One region of the Megalodesulfovibrio paquesii genome, then DNA from elsewhere that is predicted to be linked to it. Evidence: predicted binding sites of a transcription regulator. Region 1 holds the regulator's gene; each other region holds the start of a gene.
What was found. The regulator sigma-54, encoded in region 1, starts transcription at its own class of promoters, with help from an activator protein. The targets are predictions, from matches to a motif close to CTGGCACGGNNNNTGCTT.
Positions count from the first base shown of each region.

Region 2: a site for sigma-54 is predicted at 1,504-1,521, ahead of ACYQ00_RS07395 (flagellar hook protein FlgE). Genes of this name have one in related genera too.
Region 3: a site for sigma-54 is predicted at 2,124-2,141, ahead of ACYQ00_RS03155 (periplasmic heavy metal sensor). Genes of this name have one in related genera too.

Region 1 is NZ_BAAIGQ010000005.1:1,006,637-1,009,875, forward strand. It holds gene pyrG (CTP synthase) at 1-422, shown strand, start outside; gene ACYQ00_RS11135 (KdsC family phosphatase) at 467-1,006, shown strand; gene rpoN (RNA polymerase factor sigma-54) at 1,214-2,644, shown strand; gene hpf (ribosome hibernation-promoting factor, HPF/YfiA family) at 2,703-3,239, shown strand, end outside.
Region 2 is NZ_BAAIGQ010000005.1:195,879-199,117, reverse strand. It holds gene ACYQ00_RS07410 (ABC transporter permease) at 1-66, shown strand, start outside; gene ACYQ00_RS07405 (ABC transporter permease) at 59-1,000, shown strand; gene ACYQ00_RS07400 (hypothetical protein) at 1,178-1,426, opposite strand; gene ACYQ00_RS07395 (flagellar hook protein FlgE) at 1,601-3,118, shown strand; gene ACYQ00_RS07390 (hypothetical protein) at 3,237-3,239, shown strand, end outside.
Region 3 is NZ_BAAIGQ010000004.1:91,435-94,673, forward strand. It holds gene ACYQ00_RS03140 (DsbA family protein) at 1-624, shown strand, start outside; gene ACYQ00_RS03145 (VanZ family protein) at 684-1,001, opposite strand; gene ACYQ00_RS03150 (hypothetical protein) at 1,178-1,384, opposite strand; gene ACYQ00_RS03155 (periplasmic heavy metal sensor) at 1,588-2,073, opposite strand; gene ACYQ00_RS03160 (cache domain-containing protein) at 2,308-3,239, shown strand, end outside.

The DNA.
Region 1 (3,239 bases):
TCATCTATCTGATGAAGGAATGGTACGATTACCGGACGCAGAAGGTGGAAACCCGGGGCAAGGATACGGACCTGGGCGGGACCATGCGCCTGGGGGCTTATCCCTGTGTGGTTTCCCCGGACACCAAGGCCCACGAGGCGTACAAAAAGGACGAAATCCAGGAACGCCACCGCCACCGCTACGAATTCAATCAAACTTACAAGGACATGTGCGAGGAGATGGGGCTGGTGTTCTCCGGCCTGTCCCCGGACAAGCAGCTGGTGGAAATTGTGGAGTTGCCTGACCACCCCTGGTTCCTGGGCTGCCAGTTCCACCCGGAATTCCAGTCCGGCCCCATGCGCCCGCATCCGTTGTTCCGCGAATTCATCAAGGCTGCCAAGGTGTTACAGGGGAGTATCGCCACGAGGAGCAACCAGGCGTGAGGCCGCCCCGCCGCCCGTTGCCCGCAGGCCGGGGCAATCCTGCCATCCGCCGCGCCCGGGCGTTGGGCGCGGCGCGTCATGTGCGCTTGCTGGTACTGGACGTGGACGGCGTGCTGACCGATGGCCGGCTTCTGTACAAGGAAGCCGGCCCGGCGGACAAGCTCTTCCATGCCCAGGATGGCCTGGGCATCAAGGCTGCCCAGGCCCAGGGGCTCCATGTGGCGGTCATCAGCGGGCTGGATTCTCCTGTGGTGGCCCGCCGCATGAAGGAACTCGGGGTGGAGGATTACCAACCCGGCCACCGCCACAAGGTGGGCGCCCTGCAGCTGATGCTGGACAAGCATGGCCTGGGCTGGCCCCAGGCGGCGTTTCTTGGGGATGACTGGGTGGATCTGGCGGTCATGGAGAAAGTGGGCTTGCCCATGACCGTGCCCAACTCCCAGGCGGAATGCCGGCGCCTGGCCCTCTGGACCAGCCGGCTCCCTGGCGGACACGCCGCCACGCGGGAAGCCATCCGGTTCATTCTTCAGGCCCAGGGCAAACTCAGCGCAGCGGTAAACTCTTTTCTGCATCCCCAAGTCTGAATAGAGACCAACCAGCGCAAATTCAACGGGAAAAATATTAAACTTCCGCTTGACACCGCTGGAATCAACATTGCATGCCGCCACGTCTTGCAAGGGGCGTGCTTCTGTGGCACTACTCAAACCCGTCCAGGATGTTAGCCTGCGAAACACAGCTGCATTTTCTTGTCAATCTTGTTAATTTTTTAGCGAACGGAGCACTACGGACACATGGCCCTGGAACTCAGACAGTCCCTCAAGCTGAGCCAGCAGTTGGTGATGACTCCCCAGCTGCAGCAGGCCATTAAACTGTTGCAGCTCTCCCGGATCGAGCTGCTAGAGACGGTCCAGCAGGAATTGCTGGAAAACCCCTTCCTGGAAGAGTCCCTTCAGGAAACCGCCCCCGAACCCTCCTTTCAGGATGCCAGTCCCGCCGGCCAGGAGCGCGACGCCGTGACTGAGCGCGACATGCTCAAAAGTGCGGACTGGGAGGATTACATCGGGGATTTTGCCTCCACCACGCGGCAGATGAACCAGCGCGAGGTGGAAATCCCCGAAGACGGCCTCTCCTTTGAGGCCCGGCTCACCTCCAGCCACAGCCTGGAAGGGCACCTGGAGTGGCAGCTGCGGCTTTCCGGTGCCACCCCGCGTGAGCTGGAAATCGCCGACGCCATCATCGGCAATCTCGGTTCCTCGGGCTATCTGCAGGCCTCGGCTGAAGAGCTGGCCGCCATGACCAGCGGCACGGTGGATGAGGTGGAGGCCGTGCTGCACAAGGTCCAGCGGCTGGACCCCGTGGGTGTGGCCGCCCGTACGCCGCAGGAATGCCTGCTCCTGCAGCTGGAGCTCTACAAGATGGATACCGACCCCATCCTGGTGGAGCTGGTCCGCGAGCATCTGGAAGATCTGGAAAAGAAACGCTACAAGCCGCTGGCGCGCAAATTTAAGATTTCCCTTGAGGAGCTGCGTGAGTACCTGGAGGTGATCCAGGGTCTGGATCCCATGCCCGGCGCCAGTTTCGGTTCGGGAGAACCCAGTTACGTCAGCCCGGACGTGTTTGTGTACAAACTGGGCGACGAATGGGTGGTGCTCCTGAACGAGGACGGCCTGCCCCGGCTGGAACTCTCCAGCGCCTATGGCGACCTGCCCTCCCGCGGCAGTGATAAGGAGCGGGATTATCTGCAGGAAAAGATGCGTTCGGCCCAGTGGCTCATGAAGAGCCTCTACCAACGCCAGCGCACGCTTTTCAAGGTGGCGGAAAGCGTGGTCAAACACCAGCGCGAGTTCTTCGAGCATGGAGTGACGCAGCTCAAGCCGTTGATTCTCAAGGACATCGCCGAAGATATCGGCATGCACGAATCCACGGTCTCCCGCATCACCACCAGCAAATACATGGCCACCCCCCACGGCACCTTTGAGTTGAAATTCTTCTTCAACAGCGCCCTGGAGCTGGATGACGGCACCCAGGTGGGCTCGGAAAGCGTTAAAGCGCTTATCAAAAAGCACATCGACGCCGAGGACCCCAAGTCCCCGCTTTCTGACGAGCGCATTGCAGAAATTCTCAAAGACACGTTGCATGTCAACATCGCTCGCCGTACAGTGGCCAAATACCGTATGGCCCTGGACATTCCCTCCTCCTCCAAGCGACGGGAAATGTTCTGATCCACAAACCCCGCCCGACGCATTACGCGGCGCGGCGGCGCACCTCACGGGAGCGCCTATGCAGATTACCTTTACCTTCAAGAATTTCGAACCGTCCGAGCACCTGAAGCAATACGCCCAGCGCCGATTCGAAAAACTCACCAAATTTCTGGAACGCACCGACGCCTCCGCGGAGCTGCAAGTGGCCATGAGCGTGGAAAAGCAGCGCCACATGGCCGAAGTGAAGCTTGTGGGCGACGGCCTGCACCTCTCGGCCTCCGAATCCAGCGAGGACATGTACCAGACCGTGGACCTCGTGCTGGACAAACTGGATGCCCAGATGCGCAAGCACCGGGAAAAGGGCAAGGACAAGCGCAAGGGTGGCGATGTGGCCCTCGATGGCCGCACCGTGCGCACGGAAGTCTTCCAGCTCACGCCCACGCCCTCTGGCGGCCGGGAGCGCAGCATCGTCGATTCCGATCATTTCCAGCCCAAACCCATGAACGTGGAAGAAGCTGCCGAGCAGCTCGAAACCTCCCAGGAACAGTTCCTGGTGTTCCTGGATGCTGAAACCAGCCGCGTCAATGTCCTGTACCGCCGCAAAAATGGCGACTAC
Region 2 (3,239 bases), 810 kb from region 1:
TTCCTGGCTGCGGAGTCCTGCATCACCCCGGCCGCATTGCAACGCTGGAGGCTGCGTCATGCTTGAAGATGCCGTGGTCATTGGGCAGATTGCGGTCAAATCTTCCGCCGCGGTCATGCTGGCCGCCGGGGGCGAGGTGCTGTGCGAACGCAGCGGGGTGATCAACCTCGGGCTTGAAGGCATGATGCTCTGCGGCGCGCTGGCTGGATTCGTGGTCGGCTACGAAACCAGATCCGTCCTCCTGGCCTGCGGTGCGGCCATGGCGGCCGGGGGCCTGCTCGCCGGGCTGCACGCCGCCTTGACCATCGGGCTCCGGGCGCATCAGGTGCTCTGCGGCCTGGCCCTGACACTTCTGGGCACCGGCCTGGCGACCTTCCTGGGCCGGGGCTATCTGGGCCTGCGCGGGGTGCGGCTGGGCCTGCTGCCCGTGCCCGGTCTGGCGGACATTCCCGTGCTGGGCGACGTGTTCTTCCGCCAAAACGCCCTGGTGTATGCGGCGGCGGTGGTGGCTGTGGCCCTGTGGTGGCTGCTGTTCCACACCCGGCTGGGCCTGCGTATCCGGGCCGTGGGCGAGGATGCCGCGGCAGCGGATGCAGCCGGCGTGCCCGTGGCGCGGCTCCGGGCCGGGTGCGTGGTGGCCGGCGGCATGCTGGCCGGCCTGGGGGGAGCCTATCTGAGTCTGGCCTACACGCCGGGCTGGAAGGAAGGCATGACCGGCGGGCAGGGCTGGATCGCCGTGGCCATGGTCATTTTTTCCGGGTGGCGGCCCCTGGCTGCGGCGGCTGGAGCCCTGCTGTTCGGGGGGTTGACGGCCCTGCAGTTTCAGGCCCAGGTGAGCGGGCAGCTCTTCGGCATTCCGGACATCTCCCCGAGCTTTTTGCGCATGCTGCCGTACCTGCTGACCATTGCCGTGCTGGCCACCTCGGGCGCACTACCCGGCCTGCGCAAACGGGCAGGCGCGCCGGGGGATCTGGGCCGCCCCTTCTCCCGCGAAGGCTGAGTATTTTTAGTGTGATACAATTTCCCGGGGGAAAACCTTTCTTCAGAAAGGTTTTCCCCCGAACCCCCTTTCAAAAGACTTTTTATGGTTCTTTAAAACGATAAAAGTTTTGGAAGGAGATAGGCTCCCTTCTTGTGCGGGCCATTCTCAACAGTACATTGCTCTGGCCGCTCCGCGTTAATTCACGTGACCCAGCTTTCTTTTGCTGGGATCAATCTTGTCTGGAATGGCCTCATTCTGTCGTTTGAGCTGGGATTCCGGATCAAACGGCTGGATACGGACCTTGTCCTTGGTGATGGGCGAGAAGCGTTTTGCGTAGTCTTCCTGAGCTTTGGATTTGTCCGCCGCATGTCCAGCAGCGGGCATCCCGGCAAGGAACAGAGTGAACACCAGCGCCACCGCAGTGGATACCAGCCGTTGCGACATAGTCCGTCTCCTTTATTACAGTACGCTCTTCCCTTACAACAGTCTTCCGGAACTGGCAACGTGTTCCCGCATGCGCGTCGGCACGATCCCTGCTTACTGCTCCACATCGGCAAGTTCTGCCCGCCCGCGCTTCGACGGGCCTGCGACGGTACTGCCGCCCAAGGAGCCTGCAACATGATGAGTTCAATGTATATCGGCGCCACCGGGATGAAGACCTACTCCGCCGGGATGAAGGTCACCGGGAACAACATCGCCAACGTCAACACCACCGCCTTCAAGAACGCGCAGATCCGCTATTCGGATCTGATCAGCTCCAATCTCGCCTCATCCACCACCAGCGCCAGCGTGGGCGTGCCGCAGACCGGGCACGGCGTGGGGGTGCAGGACGTGGTGACCATGTTCAACCAGGGCTCGTTCGAAACCACCAACTCGGCCACGGATGTCGCCATTGCCGGCCAGGGGTTCTTTGCCGTGCGTGACCAGGTGAATAATGACATCTACTACACCCGGGCCGGCAATTTCGTCTTCAACCGGGATGGGTATCTGGTGGATACCAACGGCTACGCCGTGCGCGGCAAGGCGTACAACGCCGACGGCACAGTCTCCGACGTAACCACGGATATCCGCCTCTGGACCGACGCCGAGGCCATCCCCACCCTGGCCGCCCGGAGCACCAGCGCCATCAGTCTCTACAGCAACCTGGATCGAGACCTCCTTGACGATGCCAGCGCCCCCACCCTGGCCTCCATGCTGGCGGATTACAATGGCCTCTCCGACGACGAACCCCTCACCAGCTCCCAGTACTCCCACGCGGATTCCATCTCCGTCTACGACTCCTCCGGTGAAAAGCATACCCTGACTGTGTACTACTCCAAGGTGGGCAAGGATGCGAGCACCGGCGAAAGCATTTACGGCTACATCGTCACCATTCCACCCGAGGAAGATGGCTCCTCCCTGGCCGGCACCTCCTCCGCGGGCATTCTCATGTCCGGCACCATGACCTTCAGCACCTCCGGCCAGCTCGTGGGGCAGACAGCCTATACCTATTCCGGCTCCGGGGATCCGTCGGATCTCACCTCCTGGAGCCTGGCCTCCCTGAGCGCCGGCTCCGGCCCCAGCGTCACGGCCACCTTCTCGAACGGCGCCACCATGACCACGAGCATCGACTTTGGCCTGAGCAGCACCACCGGCACCTGGAATGGCACTTCCACCCTGGCCGACGCCGCCGCCGGCAACGTGCTCTCCTCCTTTGAATACGAGCGTGACGACGCCTTCACCACCGCCTACTCCGGATCGTCCTACAACAACTATCAGGCTCAGGACGGCTACCCCGAAGGCTCCCTCACCAACGTGGGCTTTGCCGAGGACGGCACCCTCTACGGCATCTACTCCAACGGAGAAACCGCCGACCTATACCGCTTGTCCTTGTATGATTTCACCAACAAGTACGGCTTGCAGCGCGAGGGGAACAACCTTTATTCCGCCGGGGATGCTGCCGGGGAAATCCTGGAAGGCTATGCCGGAGACGACCACTTCGGCAGTGTGTCCGGCAAATCCCTGGAACTCTCCAACGTGGACCTGGCCACGGAATTCGTGACCATGATCACCACACAGCGCGGGTTTCAGGCCAATTCCAAAATCGTCACCACCACGGACAGCCTGCTGCAAACCGCCATCACCATGAAGAAATAACGCTGACCGTGCCTGCGCTGTTGCACTGCGGGGGAATCCTTACGATAAGGATTCTCCCGCAGCTCGTTTTTGGCCGCAGGCCCTAGCCAGCCATGGCAAAAGCAGGTAGCATTGGCGAATG
Region 3 (3,239 bases), on a different contig from region 1:
TCCCAGCTGAAGCAGGGCAACCTGCCGGTGATTGACGATGCCCGGCCCTCCTTTGGCCCGGCCAATGCCACCCTCACCGTGGTGGAATTCTCCGATTTTCAATGCCCCTATTGCAGTCAGGCTGCCAGGACGCTGGAGTTGCTGCAGAAAAAATATGCCGACTCCATGCGCGTATATTTCAAGCACATGCCGCTTTCCTCGCACCAGCATGCCCAGGCAGCGGCCGCCGTGTTTGAGGCTGCTTCCATGCAGGACGAGGCCAAGGCCTGGGAACTGTACCACCGGTTCTTCCAGGGGCAGGATCAGATCAAGGATGGAGGCGTGGATTGGCTGATGGCCCAGGCGCAGGAGGTGGGACTGGACCTGGACCGCCTCAAGCGTGACGCCGGCAGCACGCAGGTGCTTGGCCGCATCAAGGAAGATCTCCAGGAAGCCCAGCGGTTTGGGCTACAGGGCACGCCGTCTTTCGTCATCAACGGCGTCACTGCCAGTGGGGCCATGAGCCTGGAAGAATTCATCGAGATTGTGGAATTCGTCCGGACCAACGATCCCCGCCTGAATCCTGAGGCCGCAAATGCCACGGCCACCGGCATTGCCTCGGGCACAAACGCCACAGCCCAGTAAGACACTGCACCCGTACACGCCAAACGCGCCCGGATGGAGGTTCCATCCGGGCGCGTTTTTTATCCGTCCTGTTGCTTCGCGTGGCGGCGCCGTCGCAGCTTCAGCACCACGCCGGGCAATGCGCCTGCCAGGCATCCCAGGCAGTTGGAGGCCATGTCTTCCAGGGCAAAGGCCCGGGTGGGGATGAACAGTTGCGCCAGTTCAGTGGAGACCCCCAGCAACAGCAACAGCGCCAACGCCAGGCCGAGATCCACCCAGGAGGGGAACTGCCGGGGCACCGCTGCGGCCAGGAGGGCAAAGGTGGCAAAATGCAGGGCTTCATCCAGCATGATGCCCCAGAACAGCGTCACCTGATACGGAAACTGCCACGGCGCCAAGGAAATCGCCGCGTACAACAGTACCCCCGTCACCCACAATGCAAAAAATGCCCGCCATTTTGGAGGACAATTTGTCTCGACCCTGCCTGTGGGCGCGTCCGGGCGGTCCCTTCCGGCCTGCGCTCCCGCTTCGGGCTCAGGCCCAATGCGGTGCGGACCGGGGGCCCCGTGTTTGTTCACGCCGTCGGGTCCTCATCAGACTCGGCATCGCGTTGTTTTCGAGCCAGGGAGGCCGCCTCTTCCCGTTTTCTGGCTCGGCGGGCAAGCGTCAGGCCGGCAAAGAAGCCACCAAGCATCCCCCAGGCTGCACCGCGGCCCATATCCACAAAGCCCAGCAAGGCCGCAAACACCCCCAGCGACCCGCCAATCAGAATTCCCCGCACAAGATAATTGCTTCCCATTGCGTTCCCGTTGTTCTCATGCTGCAGTGTCGAACCGGCGCAATGCGGTACTGATGCGCCGGCATGAAATTTCTCATGCCCGGTGCATACTGTCAATTGACGACCCATCCCCTGCGCAATGCACAACAAACGCCCGGCTGGCAGGGAACCAGCCGGGCGCGCAGACAGGAGGGGCAACAACCGGATTACATGCGGCCCATACGGGGACGATCTGGCAGGGGCACGCCCGTGACCTTGAAGAACTCCTTGCGCATGGCCACGTCGGCGCGGAACTTGTCTGCCTGCAAGCCATTGATTTCTTCCACCAGCTTTTTGATGGCTTCATCACTGGTGCCGGGTGTGGCAAGCAGGGCGTTCAGCTCATGGCGCCGGGATTGAATGCGCTCATTGAGGGGGTACATGGCCGTGCGGTGCTCCATCAGGATGGTTTTGGCCGACTCCCGGACTTCCGGGGGCAGCAGCCGCTCCAGACGATCCAGCAAGGCCCCGGGATGCTGCTCGCCGGGCATGGGGGCCATCATTTCAGGGTCACCATGCCCGCCAGGGCCACCACCGGGACCACCACCGGGGCCATCCGGCCCGCCTTGGCGGGGGGGCTGGGCAAAGGCAGAAGCCGAGAGTGCCAGAACACAAAGCAGGGAAAGCATTGCGGAGCCAATCAACCGTTTCATACTGCGTCTCCTCGTGAAGCGTGAGTGTGCATGTTGCCGACGGTATGGAAAAGCAGCATGCGTGCCAACGCCCCTTCTAATGCATTTTCAGTACCTTACAAATAATTACATTCTTTTCATGCGGTGTATGGTGCAAAGAGTTGCGCCATATGTGCAGGGTGATGCAATTGTCACCGTGCACCTTGCCATGGTAAGAACCGCGCAGCATCTCATCATCTCCGGCCAGGACCAGCCATGCCTCTGCCAGCCACTCCGCCCCCTGCCCCACCACCCCGGCATGCTGATTGTCCTGCGGCCGCTTCCCCGGAACGGATTCCTGTGGTGGAGCTGTGGCTGGCGTGGGTGCGCCGCCTCCCTGCCGGCCTTTTCCTGACAGTCCTGCTGATGCTGCTGGCAGGCATGCTGTTTTTTGCCGATTCCCGTACTGCCCGGTTGCAACGGGCCCATGCTGAAGATGTTCTGACCCTGACGAGCCAGGAACTGCAGCAGATCTATTTCCGGATTCTCAGCGAGCGCCGTCTGCTGCTGCAGCAGGAGCGGTTGCGCCTGGAGCAGACCGCGGGCATGGCCCGGCGGCTGGTGGAATATGCCCTGCAAGATGCCCTGCGCCAGGGCCTGCCCCCGCGCGAAACCAAGGATCTGGCCGGCCCCCTGGCTCTGACGCTGATAGATCATGTGTTCCTGGAACCGGGCCTGCTCTGCTTTGTGTATGATGATCGCATCACTGCCCTGACATATCCCGAGCTGGCCCTGCGAGGGTTGGATCTGTCTCCCTACCGTGACCGCAAAGGCCGCTCGCTGCTGCGGACCCTGCGCAACGAGGCCCGGCAGTGGGGCAGCACCAGCGCCGTGTTTGACTGGAAAGCCAGAGGCGCCGCACGCATGACACTGCACCTGGGCGTGGCGCGGCACCTGCCGATGTTCGACTGGACCCTGGCCGTCTTTCTGGATGCTGAAGGTCTGCAACGCCGGGAGCGTGACCTGCGCGGTCAGGCGGCCACTGCGCTCCTGGCCAAGCTGGCCCAGACGCAGGACGCACGCCAGGCCGTCTTTTGCTTGTTGGACAATCGCGGCCGACTGCTGGGCGCGCCTGTTACCGGGCTGGAAGCGTCGCCGCCCCTGGTGCGCGCCTCCCTGAATGCGAGCATGTTGGCCAATGCGGAAGT